DNA from 2 places in the Thioalkalivibrio sp. ALE12 genome. Region 2 is predicted to be linked to the other one. Evidence: predicted binding sites of a transcription regulator. Region 2 holds the regulator's gene; the other holds the start of a gene.

Region 1 (3,409 bases), on a different contig from region 2:
GTCCAGGAAGTCTTCTGGCGTACCTACTGGAAGGGGTGGCTGCAGATGCGCCCCCGCGTCTGGCGGGCCTTCCTGGAAGAACGCGACAGCGATCGGGCACGCCTCGCCGAAGACGATGGCCTGCGCGAGGCCGTCGCCGCGGCCGAGGCCGGGCGCAGCGGAGTCGACGGATTCGACCAATGGGCCCGCGAACTGGTCGCAACCGGGTATCTGCACAACCATGCGCGCATGTGGTTTGCGTCGATCTGGATCTTCACTCTGAGGCTGCCGTGGACGTTGGGGGCGGACTTCTTCCTGCGCCATCTGCTCGATGCCGACCCTGCCTCCAACACCCTGGGCTGGCGCTGGGTCGCGGGCATCCAGACGCCGGGCAAGATCTACCTCGCAACGACCGACAATATTGCCCGGTTTACCGACAATCGGTTCGGTCCGCACGGTCTGGCGTCCGAAGCGCCCGCTATCCGCGACGAGAGTCCGCCTGCTGCTGGGGCCCTCCCGGGCCCGCGAACCCTGCCGCGCGGCCGGCGTGTGCTCCTCCTGCTGCATGGCGACGACTTCAGCGGTCAGGAAGTATTGCCGAAGGAGACCGACGTGGCGGCAATCGCCGTCGCCCGGCGCGGCCACCCTGACATGCCCTGGCCATTTGGGGCCGCGACTGGCCACTGGGTAGACACGCTAGCCGAGGATGCGGCGCGGCGCGCGGGCGAGAGCCTGCAGCAACCCGCAACCGTTCTCCCGCAACTCCATGCGGAGACCCTCCGGTCGCAGTGTGCCGCCGCCGGCGTGACCACCATCGCCACACCGGAGGCGCCTGTCGGGCCCCTGGCCGACGCCCTGGATGTCATTGCTCACGAGCTGGCGGAAGACGGAATCGAGGTCATTCCGCTGCGCCGGATGTGGGACGACCTCGCCTGGCCCCATGCCACCCACGGATTCTTCCGGTTCAAGCGCCAGATCCCGGAACTGCTCGCCCGGAACGGCCTGTAACGCCAGGCAGTCCGATCAAGTGGGGAGCGGTCGATTCAGCAGGTAGCGCTCCTGGTCGGGGCTCTCGATCGCACCGGGGCGGGCCTTGCGCACCGTCTGAATGGCCTCGTCCGGCATGTATCCGCGTTCAATGAGCGTAAGGGCCGCGATGGTCCCCGCGCGGCCCTGGCCGCCACCACAGTGGAAAACGACGCGTTCGCCGGATCGCAACCACTGCTGGACCCGAGGACCGACGTCCCGCCAGCCCCCTTCCCAGGGACGGTCCGGGGTGGCCATGTCGCCGATCGGCAGGTGCAGCCAGTGCATGCCCATCGCCTGCACCGTCTTCCCGAGATCAGGCAGGCCAAGGCTCGTCAGTTCATCGTCCTGATTCAGGGTCACGACCACGCCCGCGCCCCAATCCCTCAGAGCCGCAAGATCGGCCTGAACGTCCCGCGGCCCGCAGACCCGTTCATTCGGGCGTTTTCCGGGGCAGCGGGTCATGCCAATGGCCCCGCCCTCGGGAAGCGGAACACTGCCGATATCGAGAACGGGCGAATCGGTGCGTGGCGGGTTCACAAGGCGCTCCAGCGCGTCGGGAATGTCCCCTCAGTGTAGCGCCACTGCAGGCGGTGAGGTGCATTCCGGGACCCTCCGCGCGGGCCCGGTTTCTTGCGTGCGCCGCTGTACTGTTTTTATATACAGTATATGGAAGACACCCCGCCCCCTCAGCCCGCAAGCCCGGCGTATGCCGAGTTGACGAGCGTCAGCAACTTCTCGTTCCTGCGCGGGGCCTCGCACCCGGAGGAGCTGGTCGAGCGGGCCCAGGCGCTGGGCTATCGCGCGCTGGCGCTGACCGATACCGCCTCGCTGGCCGGCGTGGTCCGCGCCCACGCGGCGGCGAAGGACTGCGGGTTGCACCTGATCCTGGGGGCGACCTTCCGGCTGACACACGGCCCCGCCCTGACCCTGCTGGTGCGTAATGCGGCGGGCTATGCCGCGCTGTGCCGTCTGATCACCCGGGCGCGCGGGGCGGCGGACAAGGGGCACTACCACCTGACGCAAGCGGACCTCGACGCCCTGCCCGCCGAGGCCCGTACCGGCTGGCACGTCCTGCTGCGCATCGAGCCCGAGATCGCGGAGCCGACGCTCGCCGAAACGGCCCGCTGGCTGGCCGGGTGGGCCGTGCCGGACCAGGCCTATCTGGCGGTCAGCCAGTTGCGCACGCCGGAGGACGCCCCACTCGCGACCCGCGCACGGCAGCTCGCCGAGGCGATGGGGCTCCCGATCGTCGCCTGCGGCGATGTGCACATGCACGCTCGCGGCCGGCGTGCCCTGCAGGACGTGCTGACCGCGCTGCGCCTGCGCACCACGGTTGCCGAGGCGGCCCCGGCGCGCTTCCCCAACGGCGAGCGCTGCCTGCGCCCGCGCGACGACCTGGCCACGCTGTATCCCGCCGCCTGGCTCGCAGCCAGTGTGCGGATCGCACAGGACTGCGACTTCTCGCTGGACGCGGTCACCTACCGCTACCCGACCGATCCCCTGCCCCGGGACACGAGCCCGGCCGCCTACCTGCGCGAGGAGACCCTGAAGGGGGCGCGCGGGCGCTGGCCCGACGGCATCCCGCCGAAGGTGTCCGAACAGATCGAGCGCGAGCTCGGGATCATCGCGCAGCTTGGCTACGAGCCCTACTTCCTGACGGTCTACGACATTGTGCGCTTTGCTCGCGGCCGCGGGATCCTGTGCCAGGGGCGCGGCTCGGCGGCGAACTCCGCCGTTTGTTATGCGCTCGGGATCACGGCGGTGGACCCCTCGCGCTCCAGCATGCTGTTCGAGCGCTTCATCTCCGCCGAGCGTGGCGAGCCGCCGGATATCGATGTCGACTTCGAGCACGAGCGCCGCGAGGAGGTGATTCAGTACATCTACCAGCGCTACGGCCGCGAGCGCGCGGCGCTGGCCTGCACGGTGATCCGCTACCGCCGGCGCAGCGCCCTGCGCGACGTCGGCCGCGCCCTGGGCATCTCGCGCGCGCGGCTGGATGCGCTGACCGCCAACCTCGCCTGGTGGGACGACGGCATCCCTGCCGAGCGCCTGCGCGAGGTCGGGCTGGACCCGGATGGTGCCCTGGCCCGACAGTGGCAGGCGCTGACCGCCGAGCTGCTGGGCTTCCCCCGCCACCTGTCGCAGCACACCGGCGGCTTCGTGATCGCCGAGGGCCGGCTGGACGAGCTGGTGCCGATCGAGAACGCGGCGATGCCGGAGCGCTCGGTGATCCAGTGGGACAAGGACGATCTCGACGCGGTGGGGCTGTTGAAGATCGACGTGCTGGCGCTGGGCATGCTCTCCTGCGTGCGCCGCGCGCTGGAGCTGATGGCGCGCCACCGGGGACGCGACTGGGGCCTGGCCGACATCCCCGCCGAGGACCCGGCGGTCTACCGCATGC
Region 2 (3,409 bases):
ACTCGACCTGGTCGGCGAAGACATTCGGCGTGGCCGACTCGACCGTGGCCGGCAGGTTGATCACGACCTTCTGGCCCTGGTCCGGGCGCCAGATCGCGTTCACCGCATCCACGACCTCGACCGCGTAGTCCAGCTCGGTGGTGGAGAAGCTCTCCGGCGAGTACTGGAAGATCCAGTCCGTCTGCGGGTACTTCGCCGCATAGTCGCGCACCCAGCGCGCGCCGTTCTCGGCGATGCCGCGGATACCGTCGCGGTCCATGCGGAAGACCTGCTCGCGCTGCGCCGGGTTGGTGGAGTTGTACACGTGCACCACCGCGCGCGGTGCGCCCTCCAGCGCCGCGAAGGTCTTCTGGATCAGATCCTCGCGCGCCTGCGTCAGCACCTGGATATACACGCCCTCGGGGATGCGGTCTTCGTCGATCAGGCGGCGGGTGAAGTCGTAGTCGATCTGCGAGGCAGAGGGGAACCCGATCTCGATCTCCGTCAGGCCGATATCCACCAGCACCTCGAAGAAGCGCATCTTCTGCTCGACGCTCATCGGGTGCACCAGCGCCTGGTTGCCGTCGCGCAGGTCCACCGCGCAGAAACGCGGCGCAACCGTGGTGCGCTTCGCCGGCCAGCGGCGATCCGCCTTGTCGATCGGCGGGAACGGGGCGTATTTGGTGTGATCGAAGGCCATGGTGCGCGTCTCCTGTAAGGGCGCGGCCCGGGCCGTACAATCGGCCGCCGCGCTGGGGATTTCTGTTTGTGCATTATCCTAACGCATTCATCCGGGCATAACCTTGCGTTTTTCCCTATCAAGGCCTTAGGAGGGATCTATCATTGCGCATTAATGCTCAATATGCGCAATAATCCACCTATGAAACCGCAACCGCACTCACTGGACCGCTATGACCGCCGCATCCTCGAGATCCTGCAGGAGGACGCGAGCCTGTCGAACCAGGCGCTGGCCGAACGCGTCGGACTCAGCCCCTCCCCGTGCCTGCGCCGCGTCCGCGCGCTCGAACAGGCCGGTATCCTGCTGCGCCGCGTGGCGCTGCTGGACCGGCGCCGCCTGGGCCTGGAACTGACCGCCCTGATCCACATCGGCATGGACCGCCACACCCCGGAACGCTTCGCGCATTTCGAGGAGACCGTGGCCGGCTACCCCGAGGTCCAGCACTGCTACCTGATCACCGGCCAATCCGCCGACTACATGCTGCAGGTGGTAGTCCCCGACATGGACGCCTACCAGGACTTCCTGCTGCGGCGCATCACCCGCCTCGAGGGCGTGGACAGCGTGCACTCCAGCTTCGTCCTGCGCCGCGTCGTCGACCGCACCGCCCTGCCACTCGACTACACCCCCACCTGAAACGTCTTAAAACCCAGGGCAAATTCACCACGAAGCCCACGAAGGCACGAAGAAGTTCAAGGGCGATTCACAGGAAGGCTGGAAGGTTAGAAGGCTTTGATGGTGAAGCGTGATGGCAAGCAGACATATGGGGAGCGCTGACTGAATCGTACGCCCCTAAAGTGGCCGCTTCCCAGCATTGCCCTGGTAGCGCCCGTCATGGCCCCTCTATCTTCCAGCCTTCTCTTCTTCCTGTAGACCGTTTTTGACCTGGATCTTGACCTTCTTCGTGCCTTCGTGGGCTTCGTGGTGAATCCGCCCTTGCCCTGCGGCGAGCCCTCCGGATACTGTATATATAGACAGATACCGGAGGGCGCCTTGTGTCGCTTACTGAACGCCAGCAGGCCATCCTCGACTACATCACCGAGACCGTCGCCAACCAGGGCACGGCACCGACCCGCAGCGAGATCGCCCGGGCCTTCGGCTTTCGCTCACCCTACGCGGCCGAGTGCCACCTGAAGGCGCTGGCAAAAAAGGGCGCCATCGAACTGCTGGGCGGCACCTCCCGCGGCATCCGCCTGCCGGGCGCGGTGCGCAGCACACCGCGCGAGCTGCCCCTGGTCGGGCGCGTCGCCGCCGGACTGCCCATCCTTGCCACCGAACACATCGAGCGCCACTACCGGGTCGACGACGCCCTGTTCCGTGCCCACCCCGACTACCTCCTGCGCGTGCATGGCGAGAGCATGCGCGACGCCGGCATCCTCGACGGCGACCTGCTGGCCGTGCGCCAGACCCCGGAGGCCCGGCCCGGTCAGATCGTGGTTGCCCGCATCGAGGACGAGGTCACCGTAAAGCGCTTCGCGCAGGACGGCCCGCGGGTGCGCCTGCTCCCGGAGAACCCCGACTTCGCCCCCATCGAGATCGACCTGGAGCGCCAGGAACTGGCCATCGAGGGGGTCGGCGTGGGCGTTCTGCGCGATCTCGACCCCCAGGCCTGAGTTATGGGCGCGCTGGATACCCTGCTCGACCATCCGGCCCTCTGGCGCGGACGCAGCGCCACCCCGGCCCCGGATGCCCCGGTCTGGCCCAGCGGCCACGCGGAACTCGACCGGGCCCTGGGCGGGGGCTGGCCACGCGGCCAGCTGGTCGAACTGCTGGGCGCCCCGTTCGGCTGCGGCGAGACCCGGCTGCTGGTCCCCATGCTGACCGCCTGCGGCCAGGACGACTACTGGATCGCGGTGATCGCGCCACCGGCTACCCCCTGGCTGCCGGGCTGGCAGACCCTGGGCATCCCGCCGGAGCGGGTACTGCTGATCCACACCGAGCACGATCGCGACACCCTTTGGGCCGGCGAGCAGTGTCTGCGCGACCCGGCCTTCGGCGTGCTGCTCGCCTGGCTGCGCCGTCCCGTGGAGACAGCCCTGCTGCGCCGGCTACGCCTGGCCGCCAGCGAGAGCCGGGCCTGCGCCGTCCTGTACCGGCCGCCGGACGCCGCGGCCCAGCCCTCGCCGGCCCATCAGCGCCTGCGCTGGCAGGCCGCGGCCACCGGCCTGGAACTGCACTGCCTGAAGGGGGCCGGCCACTGGGCCCGCTCCGGCCAGCCTCTGTGGATTCCCGAAGCACCGGGGGCCTGAAATGGGCCAGCCCGCCCGCCCCGCGCGCGCAGCCACACCCCCCGAACCTGCCCGGCAGCAACTGAGCCTGCTGCCGGCGGCGCCCGCCCCCGCGCCCACTCCCCGGCCACCGGAGGCACGCCCCGCCAGTGCCACCCGGGCGCGGCGGGAACACTGGATGGCCATCGAGCTGCCGCACCTCGCGCTGGAGTCCCTGGCCCGGGCGGGACCGGAGCCGGAGCGATTGCAGCGCCCCCTGCTGGTGGTGACGTCCGGCGCGGCACCCCGGGTGCACACCGCCAACCGCGCGGCGCGGCGCGCCGGTGCGCGACCCGGCATGGCGCTGGGGGATGCGCTGGCCGTGCTGGATACCCCGGAACTGGTCGAACATGACCCGGACGCCCTGCGGACCCAGCTGGAGATGCTGGCCGGCGTACTGCTGCGGTTCTCCGACCATGTGCACCCG

The links. The regulator LexA, encoded in region 2, represses DNA repair genes until DNA is damaged. The targets are predictions, from matches to a motif close to TACTGTNNATATNNACAGTA.
Region 1: F614_RS0100325 (error-prone DNA polymerase) is a predicted target of LexA. The motif match lies at 1,654-1,673, and genes of this name have one in related genera.

What each region holds. Positions count from the first base shown of each region.
Region 1 is NZ_KB905905.1:63,405-66,813, reverse strand. Features, by position in the region: gene F614_RS0100335 (FAD-binding domain-containing protein) at 1-987, shown strand, start outside; gene F614_RS0100330 (cyclin-dependent kinase inhibitor 3 family protein) at 1,003-1,545, opposite strand; gene F614_RS0100325 (error-prone DNA polymerase) at 1,675-3,409, shown strand, end outside.
Region 2 is NZ_KB905907.1:80,864-84,272, forward strand. Features, by position in the region: gene F614_RS0106390 (2-isopropylmalate synthase) at 1-679, opposite strand, end outside; gene F614_RS0106395 (Lrp/AsnC family transcriptional regulator) at 860-1,351, shown strand; gene lexA (transcriptional repressor LexA) at 1,711-2,328, shown strand; gene imuA (translesion DNA synthesis-associated protein ImuA) at 2,332-2,964, shown strand; gene F614_RS0106410 (DNA polymerase Y family protein) at 3,122-3,409, shown strand, end outside.